4 regions of the Viridibacillus sp. FSL H8-0110 genome follow, and region 2 is predicted to be linked to each of the others. Evidence: riboswitches for the same ligand, from Rfam matches in the RefSeq annotation. Region 2 holds a riboswitch; each other region holds the start of a gene.

Evidence for each region. A riboswitch is a leader RNA that binds a small molecule or an ion and turns the genes downstream of it on or off. The one in region 2 is predicted to bind cobalamin.
Region 1: another riboswitch for cobalamin. It lies ahead of MHH98_RS19875 (ribonucleoside-diphosphate reductase subunit alpha); the one in region 2 lies ahead of MHH98_RS11525 (Ig-like domain-containing protein).
Region 3: another riboswitch for cobalamin. It lies ahead of MHH98_RS19355 (helical backbone metal receptor); the one in region 2 lies ahead of MHH98_RS11525 (Ig-like domain-containing protein).
Region 4: another riboswitch for cobalamin. It lies ahead of metE (5-methyltetrahydropteroyltriglutamate--homocysteine S-methyltransferase); the one in region 2 lies ahead of MHH98_RS11525 (Ig-like domain-containing protein).

The regions. Positions count from the first base shown of each region.
Region 1 covers NZ_JBBOPJ010000001.1:4,015,401-4,018,619, forward strand. The annotation lists gene MHH98_RS19875 (ribonucleoside-diphosphate reductase subunit alpha) at 1-1,559, opposite strand, end outside; cobalamin riboswitch at 1,740-1,918, opposite strand; gene MHH98_RS19880 (PepSY domain-containing protein) at 2,155-3,219, opposite strand, start outside.
Region 2 covers NZ_JBBOPJ010000001.1:2,302,993-2,306,211, forward strand. The annotation lists gene MHH98_RS11525 (Ig-like domain-containing protein) at 1-1,524, opposite strand, end outside; cobalamin riboswitch at 1,713-1,905, opposite strand; gene MHH98_RS11530 (hypothetical protein) at 2,066-2,224, opposite strand; gene panF (sodium/pantothenate symporter) at 2,375-3,219, opposite strand, start outside.
Region 3 covers NZ_JBBOPJ010000001.1:3,896,897-3,900,115, forward strand. The annotation lists gene MHH98_RS19350 (FecCD family ABC transporter permease) at 1-559, opposite strand, end outside; gene MHH98_RS19355 (helical backbone metal receptor) at 568-1,524, opposite strand; cobalamin riboswitch at 1,652-1,841, opposite strand; gene argS (arginine--tRNA ligase) at 2,119-3,219, opposite strand, start outside.
Region 4 covers NZ_JBBOPJ010000001.1:877,745-880,963, forward strand. The annotation lists cobalamin riboswitch at 262-452, shown strand; gene MHH98_RS04435 (hypothetical protein) at 708-938, shown strand; cobalamin riboswitch at 1,075-1,264, shown strand; gene metE (5-methyltetrahydropteroyltriglutamate--homocysteine S-methyltransferase) at 1,470-3,219, shown strand, end outside.

The DNA of each region.
Region 1 (3,219 bases), 1.7 Mb from region 2:
TAACGTGCATTTGTACGTTCTGCCTGAGGAACAGGAATACGATTTAAGTCGATAACATTATCTAACATACGCACTTGAATTGGGATTAATCTTTCTAAAGCTTCAGCAGGTACAGCTCGTCCAAGATTGATAGATGATAAGTTACATACAACGAAATCTCCAGGTTTGCGGCGCGTTACAATAACATCATCTTCTAATGTAATTGATTCGAACTTAGTAGCGCTCATGTTTTGGAAAATTTCCGTACATAAATTACTTGAGTAAATCATACCTTCATGCTTATTTGGGTTTTTACGGTTTACTTCATCACGGTAGAACATGAACGGCACACCAGTTTCTAATTGGCTACGCATAATACGTTTCATGATATCAATTGCTGGTACAGCTTCACGCGTTAATATTGGGTTCGCTAAGCAAGCTTCGTATTTCTCTCGGAATGATCCTTGTCCACGTTTTTCGTCATAGTAATCTTCTAGATTAAAGCCCATTACTTCGCGAATTTCATGCGGGTCAAATAAGTACCAATCTTCACGTGCTTCAACAGCCTCCATGAAAATATCAGGTAAACTAACGCCTGTGAAAATATCATGTGCGCGCATACGTTCATCACCGTTATTTAATTTCAAATCAAGGAATGGGAATATATCTTTATGCCAAATATCAAGATAAATAGCAATCGCGCCTTGGCGTTGACCTAATTGATCTACTGATACTGCTGTATTATTCAATTGTTTAATCCAAGGAACAACACCACTTGAAGCTCCTTTGAAGCCACGAATAGATGATCCACGACTACGTACTTTCCCCATATAGACACCGATACCACCGCCAAATTTCGAAAGTGTCGCAACATCAGTATTTGAATCATAAATACTTTGTAAACTGTCATCTACTGTATCGATAAAGCAACTTGATAATTGACCATGCGTTTTACCTGCATTTGATAATGTAGGAGTAGCAGTCGTCATATATAAATTACTCATTGCCCAGTAAGACTCTTTAATTTTCGCAAGGCGATCTGTTTTTTCATTTTGCATAAGTGTCATCGCTATAATCATCCAACGCTCTTGGGGCAATTCAATTGGTGTTTTGTCATAATCTCGCGTAACATAACGGTCCAATAATGTTTTCAATCCGATATATGTAAAGATTTCATCTCGTTTAGGTTCAAGCATTAGACCAATTTCTTCAAGTTCCTGTTTTGTATATGATTTTGTTAAAGCTGGATCATATAAACCTTTTTCGACAAGCTTCTCAACTTGTATAGCAAATGCTGTGTATACCTGTCCTACTTCTAATTGGCGTACTGTAGATGCTTCTCTATAAACACCCGCCAATAATAAGCGAGCTGCAACGAATGTCCAATATGTGTCTTCTTCATCTAAAAAGCTTAACGCTTCTAAGCTCATCGCCTTTGTCCATTCAGCGTCAGTTCCTTCTGGATTCTTATTTTCCCAGCGTTCAGACTTTCTAATAAGCTGGCTAATTTCTTCTCTACCAAACTCTTCCTCTAATTGAGATAATAATATTGCTCTTTCATATGTCATTAATTGGACCATATTGTCGTCTCCTTTTTTACAAATATAAAAAGCGATGAATCTGCCTTCTTCGGCAGAGCCATCGCTCTAGGTTTTAAAATTGGAAGCAGGCGAAATCACAACAAAAAAATACTTTTGTAATCAAAAGTAAATTGTTCAATGTAAAGTCTCTCGCTTCAACTCCTCAACCCCCGAAGAAAGTGTCGTCATGCGAAAAAGGCAGGTCTACTGGCTCATGCATCATCCAATTGTCATCCTTCCCAAGCATTGCTCAGTGGTTAATTGACAGTTGTCCGCATTCACAGTTGCGGGGACAGCTTCGGTTTCTCTTCCGAATTCCCTTTTAAACCGTATATGGTACCTTTTTTCGCTCACATACTATATATTGTGTTTTATTGATTAATCTAATCTAACATATTGTGTTCCTATCAGACAAGTAGAATCGTAAAATTAAAGTAAATGAAAGCAAAAGACCTACGAAAAATGTTTTATAATTTCCTATAAAGTCTATTTTATTTTTACAAAACAGTAGGTTAGGATTGTTTTTAAGTATGAAAATAATAAAAAACTACCCAAAATTATATTTTAGGTAGCCAAAGAACTATTTTATTAAAGATTAGTCGTCTTCATACTCTTTTTCGAAATCAAGAATGGCACCAGTCTTAGCGTCAATTTCTAATTCGTATTCATACATGCCATCTTTTACTTCAATTTCATAAACGCCATCTTCTTCATCTAATTCAATTTTAGTAATTGTTCCTTTTGCTTTTGTTAAAGCAATTTGAGAAGCTTTTTGCTCACCGATGAAAGTTGTTGTTGGATTTGGTACTTTTGTAATTCTTTCTTTATCTGTAATCATAGCTTTCCCAGTTACTGCATCGACATCGATATCATATTCATAATCAGCAGTTAAAATCTCAAATTCATATACGCCATCTTCACGGTCATATCCTGCTTTTTTTACTGTACCATTAACATTTTGTAAAGCAATTTCTTTGGCTTTTGTAATGCCTATTACTTTTGCAGGTGTTGAAGGATTTGCTGAATCGCCAGTGTTAGGAGTATTTGGTTTAGTAGTTGTGATTACATCGTCAGCTACTTCTGATTCTTTTTTAAGGATTTTCCCTGTTTTTGCATCGATTTCAAAATCATATTCTGTTGTACCATTAATAATTTCGATTTCGTATACGCCATCACTTTTATCTAGTTTGGCTTTTTGTACAGTACCACCAACATTATTTAAAGCTATTTGCTTCGCTTTCTCTAAACCAATCACTTTTCCAGTTACTACTTTTTTTGAAATTCTCTCTTTTTCTTTTTTCACAATTTTCCCTGTGTACGCATTGATATCAAAATCGTATTCATATCCAGCTCTAATGATTTCAATTTCGTAAATACCATCTTCACGATCTAACTTCGCTTTTTTTACAGAGCCCTTAACCGATTTCAATGCTATTTCTTTCGCTTTTGCTAAACCAATTACTTTTTTATTATTTACTGAATTAGAAACTTTTGTAGTCTCTGTTTTCTTCTCTAGTAACTTTCCCGTTTTAGCATCTAATGTTAATTCGTATTCTTTACTTTTGCCTCGCACATCAATTTCATATACTTGAACACCTTTTTCTTTGTCCAACTCTACTTTGTATACTGTACCTTTTACGTAGCTAAGTGCTTTTTTCGT
Region 2 (3,219 bases):
CTTGTCTTTGGCATAGACTGTTAATTTAGTATTAGCCTTTTGATTTTTAATTTTAACAGTAAATTGCCCCTTACTATTTACAGTACCTTTACCGATAGACGTTTTACCTTTTAGTACATACACTTTTGCACCTTTTTCAGCTGTACCAGTCACTTTATTAGTCGACTTTGTTACTTTTTTAACTGATGGTGCTTTAGGAGCCGTTTTATCAGCTACTTTTAATGTGAATGCTTTGCTCTTATTTTTAGATGCATCTGTAACATAAATTTTCAATGTTGAATTAGCTTTTTGCTTTTTGATTGTTAAAGAGTATGTGCCTTTTGTAGATGCAGTAGTTGATGCTAGTAGCTTAGAGCCGTTATAAATCGTAACTTTCGCTCCTGCTTCAGCTTTGCCTTTAACAATTGTTGTTTGATCACTAACTTTATTAGCTGTTGCTACTTCAGGTGCTGTAATGTCAAATTTAAGTGACTCTGCAGCATCAGACATATCATAAATACGGTTTTTGCCTTTTACAAAGCGGTCATATGCAGCAAGTGCACGTAATCCTTGATCTGAAGACATTAAGTTTGGAATTTTAAGTGATAAACCGCTTTTTAATCCACCTGTAGCACTATCTACAAAACTTACTAGGTTAGAAACAGCCCAGTTACCATTACCTTTGACGAAACGTGGATCCGTCTTTGGATTTGTTTGATTAGACGTTAAATTGATGATGAATTGAGATACCGTTTCAGGGCTGTCACCTTTTGCCCACTCTGAGTAGAAACCACCTTGTTCACCTAGTTCTTTACCTAAATAATCATTTGCTTTTTCAACTGCTGCTTTTACCTTGTCATCCTTTGTATAAGGTGCTAAAGCCGTAGCCGTCATTGATGTTGAATCTTTATCAGATCCATAATCTAGAGCCCACGCAAATGATCCATCTTCAAATTGATCTTTTACTAAATCATTTACTAATTTAGTTCTTGTAATCTCTGCATATTTCGATTCCGTTGATAAATCATAATTTTTCGTATCAATAGCATTTAAGAAATGAAATTTATTCCCATTAGTTAATTTTTCTGCTTTTTCTGTAGCTAAATATGTATCATACATAGACTTAACTAAATCATATCCCCCAATATTACGTGGATCTTTGTTGATTGCTGTTAGTGCAATAATGACTTTTGAATATTTACCAACGTCTTCAGAGATTTTGCCATCTTTACTTTTAACCTCTTTGACTAGATTATTGTAATAAGTTTCATAGTATTTAGATGGAACTGGTACGCTAGCACGAGCGAAATCAGTTACGTAGTCTTCATCACCAAATGATGGATTCGGCACTTGTTGTAGTAAAAATGCCGCTGTTGAATTTAGAACGTTTTTATAACTGACATCTTTCGCTGGTACTTGAACTGTCGCTGACGTATTTTCTGCAGCGTTTACTGTCGACAATTGTCCTGGTAGTTGTGAAAACGCTAATAAACTTGCCATACCGATTGGTGCTGCCCATTTTCTTACCCATTTACTTTTGTACATGTTGAAATCCCCCATATCTTTTTGTGAATTATTAGTAGTTTTCACTTCAAAAGGATACAAAAAAATGTAAAAGGGCAAAAAAATATCCCTTTACACAATGCAAAGAGATTTTGGACGGCGAAATGCCAGAAAAATGTACAGTTATATACAAAAAGGCCTTCGATGCTCCAAATCTCCCCCTCGAAGATTGAAACTACATTATAAAAGCAGGTCTCCTGGCTTGTGTATCTATTTACTCTTGTTCCTTCCCAGCGCATTATACATGCACCAGTGGTTTGCAACAATTTCATCCACACTTACAGTAGCGGGGCTGCATCGGATTTACACCGATTTCCCTTTTAGCTTATGATCAACATAAGCACTCTTATAAGAACTATTTAATTGTCTATTAATCTAAAGTATTTCATAAAAGTTTTAGAATGTAAATTAATATTTTTTATTGTATTAAAATTCAGACTTTTTCGTATTAAAACAATAAAAACATAATAAAACCCTACCTGTTTTTAGCAAAGGGTAGGGTTTTTATAAAATTACTATGGCATCAGACTTCGTAATCATCGCTTCCCTTCGTATGTTGATTGAATGCGTTTAACTGCTCTACTGTTAAGTTTCTCACGTAAAGATAAAAATTCATCGACTCCATACCATAATTTTCACAAGCTAGACAATACGTTTCATAACCTTCTCTATACATTTCCATGTGGATACCCTCCTGTTATATAACAAATTAATTATTTTTTATTACTATATAACAGCCAGAGTTATCTGTCAATTGATTCATCAAAAAATATTTACCGTTTTTTCAACATAAAAACACCAAACTTTTTAATTGAAAGTTTGGTGTTTTATATTAAATAATCGATGTCCCAGTCTTAACTTTGTCCTTCGTAACAAGACTTACTACAACAAATGCTACTAAAGATAAGATAATCGGCAACGTAACCGTATGCATACCTAATACACTTGGCATTATTTGATCAATGTAGATATAAGATGAAATCCCGATAATCATCGATGCAATTGCACCGTATTTGTTTCCTGTTTTCCAGTAGAGACCAAATACAACCGGCCATAAGAATACAGATTCCAATCCACCGAAAGCAAATAAGTTCAGCCAAATAAGTAAATCTGGTGGACGTAGAGCTACTAGTACCACTGCTATCCCAATAACTGTAGTCACATAGAAACTTGCTTTTTTAATCTGTGCATCTGATGCAGTTGGTTTTATATAGTTTAAGTAAATATCCTTTACCACAGTTGAACTTACTAAAATAAGTAAAGCATTGACGGTAGACATAATGGCCGCCATTGGAGCAGCTAGAACAATTCCTGCTAAATAAGGGGGTAATACTTTTAGCGTTAGTAAAGGCATCACTTTATCGCCTATTTCTACGCCTGGTAATACTGGACGTGCTAGTACACCGATTAAATGCATGCCAAACATAACTGTAGCAAGTGCAATTGTGCCAATGATAATGGCTGTATGCATGCCTTTTGAGTTTTTATATGACATGGCACGAACGGCAATTTGAGGTAAGCCAATAACACCTATCCCAATTAAAATCCAAAATGTCGAAACATATAATGGCGTTAAACTACGATCTGCCCCATAAGGAGATACAAGGTTTGGATTTTCAGCTACTAAATCACTCATGATATTCGATATTCCACCACCAGCAATAACCGTAGCGACAA
Region 3 (3,219 bases), 1.6 Mb from region 2:
CATATGGCCATCCACGCATTGAAACGCTCCCCATCAGCCACCCAATGATTTGCCTTAACTCATCACCTGTTAACGCAATTAACAATGAAATTAATGCACCTAAAAATGAACTAACGATAATCCCTGTTAAAATCAGCGTTTCCATTTTCATAGTTCGATCAACTAATCGTGCAAAAGCCATTACACCCATCATCGCCAATAAGGCCCCTAGCATGCTGAAGGCTGGTAATGTGTATATACCAAAAATAGGGGTCGAAATGCCGAAAAAGAGCGTCACCACAGCACCTACCGAGGCACCAGATGACACTCCTAACGTATACGGATCGGCGAGAGGATTTTTCAGCAATCCTTGGAAAGCAGCGCCCGCAATGGCCAGTGAGGCTCCTACTAACCCTGCAAGCACAACACGCGGCATGCGTATTTTCCACAATATATTCGTCGCTGTTGGATCCGCTGCCGTATTCCATAACGTACTAATTGGTACTTTTACAGAACCAATTGATACACCTAGCCAAATGCTAACAATTAAAATCACAAAGGCTATGGTGTACCCTAAAATGGTTTTCCTCACTCAAAAGCCTCTGGATATACTGCTTTTGCAATGACCTCTAATCCTTCAGCAAGACGAGGACCTGTACGGCTTGTTAAGTTCGCATCAACTTGAACAACTGCATCATTTTTAACAGCTGTGATACTATCAAATCCTTGGCGTTTTTTCACCTTCTCGACAATATTTTTCACATGGTTGTATTTCACAATAATTGTATCTGGATTACGTTTCACAATTTCCTCAGAGTCAATTTGGAACCAGCCTGTTTGATCTGCTGTGACGTTTTTAATATTAGCTAGATCAAACATTTCTTGCATAAATGTATCTTTACCCGCAGTGTAAATATTAGGTTCGTCTGTTGTTTCGACGAATGCTGATTTTTGTTTTACATCTTTCACTTTAACTTGTACTTCTTTTACTTTTGCTTTCATATCATCAGTAATCTTCTTAGCCTCATCTGCTTTACCTGTAATGTGGCCTATTTGTTCAATTGTTTTATACGTTTCATCAAAATTCTCAGCATTTTTTACAACGAAAACTTTCAATCCTGCATCACGTAATTGTTGGAGACCTGCTTCAGAAGTACCTAAAAGTGTTTCGTGTGCAAAAACAACTTCTGGATTTAAGCTAATAATTTTCTCGGCGTTAAATTCCATCCCACCGATTTTTTCTTTTTTCGTTGCCGCTTTAGGATAATCATCATTATCCGATACAGCAATAATTTCTTTTTCTAATCCTAACGCGAAAAGAATTTCTGTGTTACTTGGTACCAATGTAATAATGCTCTTTGGTGCTTCTGTAAATTTCACATCATTGCCAAGTGCATCAGTCTCTGTTAATGGATACCCTGCTACCTGTTGCTCTGTCGCTGATTCACTATTTTCCTTTTTCTTCGTATCTTCCGTTTGGCCACAGCCTACTAATACGCCTAGTGCTAAAACAAACACTAAACAAAATTGCCATATTTTCTTCATTTACATTTCCTCCTTGTTCATAAAAAAATCTCTCGTTTTACGACGAGAGATACGATGACAGTGAATATATACATAGCTGTACTAAAATGCACTTTTACTGACACCATTTCTATCCGCGTAGTTCTAATTGGTGGTCTCCATGTTGGTAGGTCTCCTGGCTCGTGATCACAGCTTGCCGTGCCTTCCCAAAGTGTTATACTTTAGTGACAAATTACGACTTACTCACACATACAGTGGCGGGACCGCGTCGGATTTACACCGACTTCCCTTTTCTCTTTACTGAATCAAAGTAAAGAACCATCATGTTTCACAATATACAATTGTTATTACATCGTGTTCAATTATACAGAAAATTAAATACTTGTCCAAGATGTTACTAGGCTTGGTGGAACTATTAGCAATAACACATTGTGACATGAATCGATGAAGTCTAGCTATTTTATCTTTAACTAGCGCAATTTTTTTCTTTCATTTGTTCTTTATAAAAACCAAAAGACTATTCCACACTTATTCAGTGAGAAATAGTCTTTTTATAAGTACCTCTTAGATTCACAAGCTTATTCAACCTCAGTAGCTAAAAGGGTATTTCTGTCATTACATTTTCTCAGGTGCTGATACGCCAATAAGTTTTAGTGCGTTGGCGATTGTAGTACGAACTGCTGTAATTAGAGATAAACGTGCTTCTGAGCGATCTTTGTTATCAGCATCTAATACTTTTTCAGCATTGTAGAAGCTGTGGAAAGTTGCTGCTAGTTCTTGAATGTAGTTAGTAATACGGTGTGGTGTGCGATTCTTCGCAGCATCCGCAACAACTTGTGGGAAGTCCCCTACTTTTTTCAAGACATCAATTTCTTTCTCTGCATTAAGAAGATTTAAATGTTCTTTAGATGCTGCTAATCCTTGTTCTTTTGCTTGGCGCAAGATTGAAGAAATACGAGCATGTGCATATTGTGCATAGTAAACAGGGTTTTCATTTGATTGCTTAACAGCTAGGTCAAGGTCAAAGTCCATATGTGAATCACCTGCACGCATTGCAAAGTTATAACGTACTGCGTCTAAGCCAACTTCTTCAACAAGTTCGCGTAAAGTAACCGCGTTACCTGTACGTTTACTCATTTTCACTTTTTCGCCGTCTTTCATTAAGTTCACCATTTGAATGATTTCAACTTCTAATGTGTCACGATCATAACCAAGTGCTTCGATTGCTGCTTTCATACGCGGGATATAGCCATGGTGGTCAGCTCCCCAAATGTTGATAAGTTTAGTGAATCCACGTTGAATTTTATCTTCATGGTATGAAATATCTGGTGTTAAATATGTGTAAGAGCCATCATTTTTTATAAGTACGCGATCTTTATCGTCGCCAAATGTTGTCGAGCGGAACCAAGTAGCGCCTTCTTCTTCAAATACATGACCATTCGCACGAAGTTTTTCTAGAGCCGTTTCAACTTTACCTGATTTATAAAGTGATGTCTCAGAATACCAAACGTCAAAGTCTACACGGAAGTTTGCTAAGTCTTTTTGTAATTTACCAAGCTCTAATTTCAAGCCATGCTCACGGAAAAATTCAAAGCGCTCTTCATCTGATTTACTTAGAATCGAATCACCAAACTCAGCAGCTAATTTACCTGCGATATCGATAATATCTTGACCATGATAACCGTCTTCAGGCATAGAAGCATCTAAGCCTAACGA
Region 4 (3,219 bases), 1.4 Mb from region 2:
TTAATATGGTTTATCTAAATAATATCAAATTTTTTTGAAATAGTAGTTGAAAATAGAACCCCTCCATTTTAAACACCCCATTGAATAAATCATTTATATCTATAATAAGAAGCATACACTTTGCTATTAGTATACAGAAATACTAATATTCTATCGAAAATTCAATCAATAATTTATATTCAACATAAATCCTTTTTTAAATTACATGTAAATAATATTATGAATATTTGTATTACATTATGGTAAGATGGTGATACAACTGAATAATGTGTAGAATTGGGTGCACTATTTTCAATAGATAGCTGCTTAAAAGGGAAATCGGTTAGAATCCGATGCTGTCCCGCAACTGTATGTAGGAGCAAACTTTTAGATCCACTGTTAGAACTGTAATGGGAAGGGAAAAGTGAGCGATGATGACAAGCCAGGAGACCTGCCTAGTTTAGTACACACCAAAAACCTACGTGGATAGGAGGTGTTATGTGATAATGAATAGAAACCCTATTTATATGATCACTGTACGACAGCGTATTAGAGAAAGCGTTTGGACTAATGAGGATTTAGAAGCGATTAAAACTTCTGTTTCTCTGTTTAGAAACGTTTATTCTAGTATGTATTGTCGAAACAGGGAACATATTAATTAATCATAAAAACATCTTTTATTAATTGATAAAAGATGTTTTTTTATTGAACAGATAAGGGGAATATGAATGAATATTGAAGAGTTTAAATTACAGTTAAAATCGAGGGTGATGCTCTCACAAGTAACAGATACAGTTTGTACTTTATTACAGGCGAAGAACGTGATTGAAAGCTCCATTGAAAATTGTGAAATTGAAAATATTGAAGAAGAATTAGGAAAGCTAGAAAAGGCTTATACAAGTGTATATAACGAACTTGTATATTACCCACATGATTTGATTGAAGCTAGTATTGATTAAAAGATGAAAGTGTAACTAATAATTATACTAAAAAAACTGTATTTAACGGTTTGGTAATCATATAAAATATAATTATTTTTATATTTAGAATATACTGAACAATTTATGGTTTGTGTGTTATAGTAAGTGAACAATTGAATATCGTGTAGGCTAAGGTGCGCTATCTTAAATAGATAGTCGCTTAAAAGGGAAATCGGTTAGAATCCGATGCTGTCCCGCAACTGTATGTTGGAGCAAACTTTAAAATCCACTGTTAGATTTGTGATGGGAAGGAAAAGTAAGCGATGATGACAAGCCAGGAGACCTGCCTTAGTTTAGTACACACCAAAAAACCTACGCGGATAGGAGGTGTTAGAGAGATTTTTTCAAGGATTATTATATCCTAGTACGATAAGCGAATTTGAAAGGGAATAGTGTGTCATTTTTTATTATTCCTGATTTTTTTCGATATTTACTATATTAAAAATCATCAACCACCTTTTAATGTTTTTCATTAATTGGTGGTTTTTTATTGAATTGGAGGATTGAAAGATGAAAAGTACAGTTATTGGATATCCATATATCGGGCCTAATCGTGAATGGAAAAAAACTATCGAAGCTTTTTGGTCAAAAGAAATAAGTGAACAACAATTCGAAGCTCAGATGAAAGAGTATAGATTAGCAAATATTCAAGTTCAGCTAGATGCAAAGATTGACTTAGTAACCGTAGGTGATTTTACATACTACGATCGTATGTTAGATTTAGCAGCAATGTTTGGAATTATTCCTGCACGTTATAAATGGAATTCAGATTTAGTATCTCTAGAAACTTACTACGCTATGGCACGTGGAAATCAATCTGCTTCTGCAAGTGAAATGACAAAGTGGTTTAATACGAACTATCACTATATTGTACCTGAGTATGAAGGACAAACTTTAAAATTATTGAACAATAAACCATTACGCTATTATTTAGAAGCGAAGGAAAACTTTAATACAGAGCTAAAGCCTACAATTATAGGCCCAGGGACATTTTATTTTTTAACAAAAGAAGTTGCAACGCTGAATAAGCCGTCATATTTACTTCAGTTAATCAAAGTCTATAGTCAACTATTGAGTGAACTTTCTGCAGCAGGTGCAAAATGGATTCAAATAGAAGAACCGATTCTATCAACTTCTTTATCTAAGGATGATATGGAACTAATCTCAGAAATATATGAACAACTAAACACTGTAAATTACTCTAGTAAATTGCTGCTGCAAACATATTTCGAGTCAGTAGAATGGTATGAAGAATTGATTAAATTACCTGTAGAAGGCATCGGGCTAGACTTTGTACATGGTCTAGAAGAGAATATTTCTAATATCAAAAAAATTGGATTTCCAAAAGATAAGGTTCTAGCAGCGGGAATTATTAATGGTCGTGACATTTGGATTACTCCTTTACAACAATCATCTGAAATGCTAATTGAATTAGAAAGTTTAGTTTCCCCTAATCATCTGTGGATTCAGCCATCATGTAGCCTAATGCATGTGCCAGTAAGTCTAACAGCAGAAACGAAATTATCAAAAGAGTTATATGAAAACTTAGCATTTGCTAATGAAAAGTTACAAGAGTTGGCTATTTTGAAAAACGCTTTGACAAATAATCGTGATGCGGATCAAGAGGCCTTCGAACAAAACAGATTAACTAGAGAATTGCTAAATAGCAGCTCAGTACGTCAACAAGGAGAAGTCCAGAAGAATATTAAAAGGTTGAGTGAAATTCAAATAACTCGTCAATCATCATATGCTATTCGAAAAGATCGTCAGCAAAAGATTTTACAATTACCAGACTTTCCGACAACAACAATTGGTAGCTTTCCGCAAACAGCTGAAGTGAAGCGCAATCGTTCACAGTTGAAAAAAGGACTAATTGATAAGGAACAACATGATGATTTCATAAAAAAAGAAATAAATAAATGGATTACGTACCAAGAAGAACTAGAACTTGATGTTTTAGTTCATGGTGAATTTGAAAGAACAGATATGGTTGAATACTTTGGAGAAAAGCTTGTTGGATTTGCATTTACAGAAAAAGCATGGGTCGTTTCATATGGATCACGTTGCGTTAAACCACCAATTATTTATGGAGATGTTAAGTGGGAAAAACCAATGACGCTCGATGAAACAGTGTACGCACAATCGTTAACAACTAAACCTGTTAAAGGTATGTTGACAGGGCCAATTACGATTTTAAATTGGTCATTTGTTCGTGATGATGTTCCACGTAGTATTGTAGCTCAACAAATTGCCTTGGCAC